DNA from 2 places in the Streptomyces sp. NPDC002734 genome. Region 1 is predicted to be linked to the other one. Evidence: riboswitches for the same ligand, from Rfam matches in the RefSeq annotation. Region 1 holds a riboswitch; the other holds the start of a gene.
What was found. Region 1 has a riboswitch for cyclic di-AMP ahead of ABT026_RS16230 (M23 family metallopeptidase). Riboswitches for the same ligand answer to the same signal wherever they lie in the genome.
Positions count from the first base shown of each region.

Region 2: another riboswitch for cyclic di-AMP. It lies ahead of ABT026_RS11140 (M23 family metallopeptidase); the one in region 1 lies ahead of ABT026_RS16230 (M23 family metallopeptidase).

Region 1 is NZ_JBEOVU010000016.1:22,073-26,276, forward strand. It holds gene ABT026_RS16215 (helix-turn-helix domain-containing protein) at 1-511, shown strand, start outside; gene ABT026_RS16220 (DUF6126 family protein) at 508-666, shown strand; gene ABT026_RS16225 (tyrosine-protein phosphatase) at 773-1,570, opposite strand; cyclic di-AMP (ydaO/yuaA leader) riboswitch at 2,023-2,187, shown strand; gene ABT026_RS16230 (M23 family metallopeptidase) at 2,192-3,043, shown strand; gene ABT026_RS16235 (SGNH/GDSL hydrolase family protein) at 3,243-4,034, shown strand.
Region 2 is NZ_JBEOVU010000009.1:182,906-187,109, forward strand. It holds gene ABT026_RS11125 (dihydrofolate reductase family protein) at 1-821, shown strand, start outside; tRNA gene ABT026_RS11130 (tRNA-Met) at 871-944, shown strand; gene ABT026_RS11135 (PP2C family protein-serine/threonine phosphatase) at 1,077-2,210, shown strand; cyclic di-AMP (ydaO/yuaA leader) riboswitch at 2,445-2,584, shown strand; gene ABT026_RS11140 (M23 family metallopeptidase) at 2,596-3,636, shown strand; gene ABT026_RS11145 (aldo/keto reductase) at 3,730-4,204, shown strand, end outside.

The sequences.
Region 1 (4,204 bases):
CTCCCGCCTGGAGACCGGCCACCGTCAGCCGTCCCTGCCCGTCCTCCTCGGGCTCGCCCGCGTCTACGGCACCACCGTCTCGGAACTCCTCGGCGAGACCACCCCCGACCGCGAGGCCGTGGTGCGGGCGTCCGCCGCCGCGGAGACCCGGGCCGGCGGCTGGAGCTACTGGCCCGCCGGGGCGCCGGGACGCGCCATGCAGGCCCTGCGCGTCCGCATCCCGCACAGTGGCGGCCCCCAGGACCAGGTGGTCCGGGTCCACCCGGGGGAGGAGTGGCTGCACGTGCTCGCCGGAGCCCTCCGCCTCCACCTGGGCGACACGTCCCACGTGCTCGGCCCCGGCGACAGCGCCCACTTCGACTCGCTCACCCCGCACCGCCTGGCCGCCGAGGGCCCGGACGGCGCCGAGCTCCTGTTCGTCCACACCCTGCTGCAGAGCCCCACGGCCGCCCTCTGCCTCGGACCCGAGGCGCCCGGCGGCCACCCGACCCCGTCCGGAGCGACGTCATGACGAACCCCGAGAAGAACAACGTCCCCGACCGCAGGAACGTCGAGGACAAGTTCCCGCGTGCCCTGTGGATCCGCCTCTTCGTCTACATCGTGGCGGGCCACCTCTTCGCCGGCTTCATCTGGCTGCTCTTCGAGGCGGGCGCCCGCGCGAACTGAGCAGGGGTGCCGGTACGGCCCGGCACAGGGCGAGGGCCCGGCAGCGGACGTCCGCTCCCGGGCCCTCGCCCTGTGTCCTCACGCCTGTGTCCTCATGCCGGCCCCATCAGTCGAGGAGCCGCTCGCGCAGCCGCTCCCGCAGCTCCGGGGTCATGCCCAGTCCCCGCGTCAGGTAGGCGTCGACCCCGCCCCAGGTCTCCTCGATCGTCTCGAACGCCGTCCCCAGGTACTCGGGCCGCGCGTCGAACAGCGGGCTCAGCAGCTCGGTGATCTCCGGCGTGTAGGGATCCGAGGACTCGCCGCCGCGGTGCAGCTTGTAGCGCCGGTGCTTGGCCCCCGACTTCAGGTAGTCCTCCGTGATCGCGTCCCGCTCCACGCCCAGGGCCAGCAGCGTCACCGCGATCGACAGGCCCGCGCGGTCCTTGCCGGCCGAGCAGTGCATCAGGGCCGGTGCGCCCTCCTCGGCCAGCGAGCGCAGCACCCGGGAGTGCTCCTCGGTGCGGGTGAGGACGGTCTGCCGGTACGACGCGATCATGCGCTGCGCCGCGCGGCCGTCGCCCAGCAGGGGCCGCAGCTCGTCCACCCCTCCGCGGCGGACCCGGCGCCAGAACTCGGCGCCGTCGGCCGGGTCGGACAGCGGCAGGCGCACCTCCTGGACCCCGGGCAGCGTGACGTCGGGCCCCTCCAGGCTCCGGTCCGCCTCGTTGCGGAAGTCGAAGATCGTGCGCAGGCCGAGGGAGGCGAGGAAGGCGGCGTCCTCGGCGGTCGCGCTCGCCAGATGGCCGCTGCGGTACAGAACCCCGGGCCTCACCTTGCGGCCGTCCGACGTGGGCATCCCGCCCACGTCGCGAAAGTTGCGCACTCCGGCGAGCTGGGGCTCGGTCGACGGGGCCTGCTGCGTCACGGGGGCTCCTCCCACTCGGCCCCGCCGGCGCGGCATCCGGCGGGTGCGCTCCGACGATACGACACGCGTCCCCAGGACATGGAGGGTGCCGCCGCCCCGGAGCCGTGGTCGCCTCCGCCCGCAGGCCACTCACGCACTGTGCGATTCGGGCAAAAGGGCCTAATGGTGACTTGTCCGGGAAAAGAACAACTCTCCTGCATCGGGGGGCTCGTGGGGTGCGAGTGGGTGAGCAGCCTCATACCGGTGACCGAGCGTCGTCGGTGGCCGTGGTGCAACTGGGCCTCACGGGGCGGGAGTTGCGGGAGGCTCGGCGACTCTCTGTGACCGTTTTGCCCTTAAGTGATCACAAAGAATGCACGTTCGTGGAAATCCGGCGCTTGTCCGGTTGCGCTCCGGTCGCTTACGTTCACCATCCGATCCGGACGGACGCCTAATCCTGCCGCCGCCCGGATCTCTCACACTCACCCGAGTAACCCGAGTACGGCAGGAGCGGGGGACCCACAGGTACACGCCTGTTCCGGTCTCCGGAACGGGCTTGGGGTAAAGCCGCGCACGGCGCGGCCGGGCATCTCCAGCCCGCACCCGACAGCTCACCTCGCAGGCGACGGAGAGGACAACGTCATGCCCGCGAAGCGTCAGCAGCACCGCCGTCCCACCGGCGTCCAGCGCCTCACCCGCTCCATCGCCGTCGCCGGAACGGGCGCCATGGTGCTCGGCCTGCCCCTGATGGGCTCCGCCACCGCCCACGCCGCCGCTCCGCAGAACGCGGCGCAGAGCGTGCCGGCCGCAGCGAAGAAGGCCGTCGGCCAGACCTACACGGTCAAGAAGGGCGACTCCCTCTCGAAGATCGCCGAGAAGAAGAAGGTCGCGGGCGGCTGGAAGAAGCTGTACAAGATCAACCGCGAGGCCGTCGGCGACAACCCGCGCCTGATCAAGCCCGGCACCAAGCTGGACCTCGGCAAGAAGGCGGCCGCCAAGCCCGCCAAGGCCAGGACCGCCGCGAAGGCCGCCCCCGCGAAGCCCGCCGCCCCGAAGACCACGGTCGCCGACGCCGCCGCCACGAGCGGCTACACCGCTCCCGTGGACGCCGCGAGCCTGGGCACCGCCTACCACACGCCCGGCGGCATGTGGTCCAGCGGCTACCACACCGGCTCCGACTTCGTGATCCCCACCGGCACCCCGATCAAGGCGATCGCCGCGGGCACCGTGGTGGCGGCCGGCGACGGCGGCGCCTACGGCAACCAGGTCGTCATCCAGCACGCCGACGGCATGTACTCCCAGTACGCCCACCAGTCGCAGCTGTCCGTCTCCGTCGGGCAGACCGTGACGGTCGGCCAACAGATCGGCCTGTCCGGCGCCACCGGCAACGTGACCGGCCCGCACCTGCACCTCGAGATCCGCACCAGCCCCGACTACGGCTCCGACGTCGACCCGGTGGCCTACCTCAACTCGCACGGGGTCAGCCTCGGCTGACGCCCCTGAGGGACCTGGCGGTCGCACGCGAACCGAGGGCCGCACCCCCCGCCGGGGTGCGGTCCTCGGTGTGTTCGGGCCCTCACACGTGGTATTTCTCACCCGCCGTCAACCCCTCCCTACGGTCGCGTAGCTCACAACCGAAGGAGGAGGATGCCTCGATGTGGCAGACGATTCGAAGAATGACAGAAGAACAGTGATCGGGTCGGTCGGGTCGTACGTGGCCGTCGGGGACAGCTTCACCGAGGGCGTCGGGGACCCCGGGCCCGACGGGACGTTCGTCGGCTGGGCCGACCGCCTCGCGGTCCTCCTCGCCGACCGCAGGCCGGAGGGCGACTTCCGCTACGCCAACCTCGCCGTGCGCGGGAAGCTCCTCGACCAGGTCGCCGCCGACCAGGTCCCCCAGGTCCGTGACCTCGCCCCCGACCTGGTGTCCATCTGCGCCGGCGGCAACGACATCCTGCGGCCCGGCACCGACCCCGACGACGTCGCCGAGCGCTTCGAGAAGGCCGTCGCGGAGCTCGCCTCCGCGGCCGGGACCGTCCTCGTCGCGACCGGCTTCGACACCCGGGGCGTCCCCGTCCTCAAGCACCTGCGCGGGAAGATCGCCACGTACAACGGGCACGTCCGCGCCATCGCCGACCGGTACGGCTGCCCGGTGCTGGACCTGTGGTCCCTGCGCAGCGTCCAGGACCGCCGCGCCTGGGACAGCGACCGCCTGCACCTCTCCGCCGAGGGGCACACCCGGGTGGCGCTGCGGGCCGGCCAGGTCCTCGGTCTCGAGGTCCCCGCCGACCCGGAGCAGCCCTGGCCCCCGCGCCCCCAGCGCGGCGTGCTCGAGGTCCGCCTCGACGACGTCCACTGGGCGCGGGAGCACCTGGTGCCGTGGATCGGGCGCCGCCTGCGCGGCGAGTCCTCGGGCGACACGATCGTCGCCAAGGGGCAGCTGGCGCTGGACGACCTCAAGTCCTGGCTCGCCAGGGCGGTCTGACGCGCGGGCCGTCGGGGCGTGGCGGTGAAGCCGCCCGCCCGGCGGGGTCCGGCGGGGCGGCTCGCGGTCCCTTCCGCCCCGCCCCGTCGTGCCCCGCCCGGCGCGGCGCGGCGTCGGTGTCCGCGGCCCGCGGGCAACGTGAGGTCACGTCCCGGCGTCCTGGGGAACAG
Region 2 (4,204 bases), on a different contig from region 1:
CGGACGGGGGCGCATCGCGGGCGCAGGAGGCGCTGCGTGGCCAAAAGGACGTCGAGGTGGTCCCGGTGGGACCGGAACTGGACTGGCGGGCCGTTCTGGAGCACCTCCACGCCGTCCACCGGGTGCGACGGCTGATGGTGGAGGGAGGCGGCAGCGTCCACACCCAGCTGCTGCGCCTCGGACTCGCCGACGAGCTCCAGCTGGCGCTGGCCCCGCTGCTGGTCGGCGAACCGGACGCGCCGCGGCTCTTCGGCCCGGGTGGCTATCCGCCGGGCCGCCTGCGGCTGGAGGAGACCCGGCCGGTGGGCGATGTGGTGCTCGCCCGCTACCGGCCGGTCGCCCCGGGCGCCGGCCCCTCGGTCTCCGCCGCCGACCGGTACTGGCTGGGCCTCGCCTGCGACCTGGCCGAGGAGTGCCCGCCGTCCCGCACCGCGTTCAGCGTGGGCGCGGTGGTGGTGGCCGAGGACGGGACCGAGCTGGCCCGCGGCCACTCCCGGGAGGGGGGCGACCCGGTGGTCCACGCGGAGGAGGCGGCGCTCGCCAAGATCGACCCGGCCGACCCGCGGCTGCCCGGGGCCACCGTCTACAGCAGCCTGGAGCCCTGTGCCCGCCGTGCCTCCCGGCCGGCCCCGTGCGCGCGGCTGATCCTCGACGCGGGGGTGCGGCGGGTGGTCACCGCCTGGCGGGAGCCCGACACCTTCGTGGCGGCCGCGGACGGCAGCGGGGTGCTGGCGGCGGGCGGCGTCCGGGTGGTGCTGCTGCCCGAGTACGAGGAGCGTGCCGTGCGGCCCAACCGCCACCTGTCCGGCGGGGCGACGTGAACCGATTCGCTTTTCCCCCGCGCCATGTCGTACAGTGAAGACACAACGACGCGGGGTGGAGCAGCTCGGTAGCTCGCTGGGCTCATAACCCAGAGGTCGCAGGTTCAAATCCTGTCCCCGCTACTGAAGACTCAGGGCCGGAATCCTTTCAAGGATTCCGGCCCTGAGTGTTTGTGTCGTGCTCTCCTTCCTCCGCTTCATCCGCCCGGAGGCCAGCGGTCGCCGCTTTCGCCCGGGCGCGGAACGATGGTCTCCATGCTGAGGCGAGGCGGACCGGTGGATCCGGAGATCGAGGAGGCCCTCGGGTCCGGCCGCCGGTGGTTCCACTACGCCCGCATGGTGCTGCGGGTGCTGCCGTTCATCGCCCTGGTACTCGGCCTGGTCTACGACGGCCTGACGCCGCCGGACGTGACCCCGGTGCCGTTCTTCGCCGCCGCCCCGCTCATCGCGGCCCCGCTCTACACCCTCCGGGCAACGGTGCTCATCGGACTGCTGGCCACCGGTTGCATCCTCACCATGGAACTGATCCGGGACGCGAACTCGCCGGCGCTGCTGGCCACCGAGCTGTTCACGGTGGTCGTCGTCTCGGTGCTGTCGTGCGTGATGAACACCGCGGTGCACCGGGTCGACCTGCGCCTCGCGTCCGCCCGGCAGATGGCCGAGGCGGCGATGCGAGCCGTGATGCCGCCGCCGCAGCGGCGGATCGGCGCCCTGCGGATCGCCTCGCGGTACGAGGCCGCCCTCCAGGAGGCGAACATCGGCGGCGATCTCTACGCCGTGCACGACACCCCGCACGGGGTGCGGATGGTGCTGGGGGACGTGCGCGGTAAGGGGATGGAGGCCGTGGCCGCGGTCGCGGTCGTCGTCGGCGCCTTCCGCGAGGTGGCGGAACGGGCCGACAGCATCGAGCAGGCCGCGGAACACATGGAACAGGCGGTGGTGCGTGAGCGGGACCGACGGGCGGTGGAGCTGGAGCAGCAGGAGGGCTTTGTGCCGGCGGTGTTCGCCGAGTTCTCCCAGGACGGCCGGAGCGTGTCGATCGTCAACCACGGTCATCCGCCGCCGCTGCTGCTGGAGCCGGGGGCGCCGCCGCGGTTGCTGGACCCGGGGGAGGCCGGGAGTCCGCTCGCCCTCTCGGAGCTCACCGGGCCGCCCCGACCCGGACCGCCCGTTCCGCTGCGGCCGGGCGCCACGGTGCTCTTCTACACCGACGGCCTGACCGAGGCGCGGGACGAGGAAGGTGTGTTCTACGACCCGGTCGCGCGGCTGGAGGGGCGGGACTTCCGAGAGCCGGAGGACCTTCTGCAGTTCCTGTCCGAGGACGTGGCCCTGCACTCCGGGGGAGACGTCGAGGACGACATGGCCCTGCTCGTCGTACGGACCCTGTGACCGGCCGGAACACGGCAGCGGCACCCGGTACGCAGGGGGACCCCGGTGTAACGATCAAGCCAAGGCGGCGGTGGCCGTGTGACCGAAGCCATGTCCGTTTCGCCCTGATGAACCTCCATAGGTTCGGGCCACAGGGTCGGACGATGTGAAGGAACGGCTTGGAAATGAGCCACCGCTTCTATTAACGTTCGATAACGCAGCGCGCGGCTGTCCCAGCCGTCACAAGCGACGGCTCCGTGCGCTCTGCCGAATCCCGTAAGGGAACCGGGGAACCACTTTCCGGGGTGAATCGGGCGTATCTCCGTATACGCGCGTAGGAGACCTTCCCGCTCCGAACCCGTCAGCTAACCCGGTAGGCGAGACGGAAGGAAAGGAGCGCGCCCCCGTGGCGTCCAACCCCCCTGCCCCTGAACTGCCCTTCGTGCCGAGCCAGCGTGCGGCCGCCGACGCGTACGGTCCCGCCGGATTCCCCGGCGAGGGCTCCTTCGAGGAGTGGAACCCCAGCGAGGGGACGGTCTCCAGAGGCCGTCACCGGGTGACCAAGCAGCGGGGCCTGGCCCGCAGTTCCACCGTCCTCGGCGTCGGTGTGATCGCCGCCGTCGGCGCGGGCGGCATGGCCACCGCCGCGCCCGGCAAGGCCCCGGTGCACATCACCATGCCGCAGATGCCGTCGCTGGACCCGGTCACCTCCCTGCTTCCCGGCGGCGACGAGACCGAAACCGCGGCCGCCGAGCAGGCCCCCAGCGTCCTCGGCGAGATGGGCGTGGGCGTCGCCCCGGCCGAGACTCCGTCCTCCGCCGACGCCGGCGAGGCGCTGCGCACCCGCATCATGGCGCAGGCCGCCCAGCAGGAGCAGGAGGCCGAGACGCAGGCCGCGCTGGAGGCCCAGGAGGCCGCCGCCCAGGCCGCCGCCGAGAAGGCGGCCAAGGAGAAGGCGGAGGCGGAGGCCCGTGAGGCCGCCGCCGAGAAGGCCGAGGAGGAGGCCAAGGCCAAGGCCGAGGCCGAGCGCATCGCCAAGCTGGCGGCCAGCTTCGTCTCGCCGGCGTCCTCCTACACGATCACCTCCACGTACATGCAGGCCGGCTCCATGTGGTCCTCCGGCTACCACACGGGCCTGGACCTCGCGGCTCCCACCGGCACGCTGCTGAAGGCCGTCCACACCGGCACCGTCACCGAGGCCGGCTGGGCCGGCTCGTACGGCTACCGGACCATCCTCACCCTCGAGGACGGCACCGAGCTCTGGTACTGCCACCAGTCCTCGATCAACGTCAGCGTCGGCCAGAAGGTGACCACCGGCGACGTCATCGGCCGGGTGGGCGCGACCGGCAACGTCACCGGCCCGCACCTGCACCTCGAGGTGCACCCGGGCGGCGGCGACGGCGTCGACCCGATGGCCTGGATGGCCGCGCGCGGCGTCAACCTCTGACGAACGCCGGTTCCCTCCCCCCGCTTTCGAACAGATGCGGTCGGCCGGCGGCGCGTCGGAATGCGCCGCCGGCCGGACGCGTTGGTGACCGTCATGAGTGAACTGCGCAAGCTGGGTACGTCCGGCCTCGAGGTGTTCCCGCTCGCCCTCGGCGGCAACGTCTTCGGATGGACCGCCGACGAGCGGGAGTCCTTCGCCGTCCTCGACGCGTACACCGCGGCGGGCGGCAACTTCGTCGACACCGCCGACTCGTACTCCGCCTGGGTGGAGGGCAACGAGGGCGGCGAGTCGGAGACCGTCATCGGCAGGTGGCTCAAGGCCCGGGGCAACCGCTCCGAGGTCGTGGTCGCCACCAAGGTGAGCCAGCACCCGCAATACCGCGGGCTGTCCGCCGCCAACATCAGGGCGGCGGCGGAGGCTTCGCTGCGCCGGCTGGGCACCGACCACATCGACCTGTACTACACGCACTTCGACCAGCCCGAAACGCCGGTCGAGGAGATCCTGCTCGCCCTCGACCAACTGGTCCGCGAGGGCAAGGTGCGGGCGATCGGCGCGTCCAACATCACCG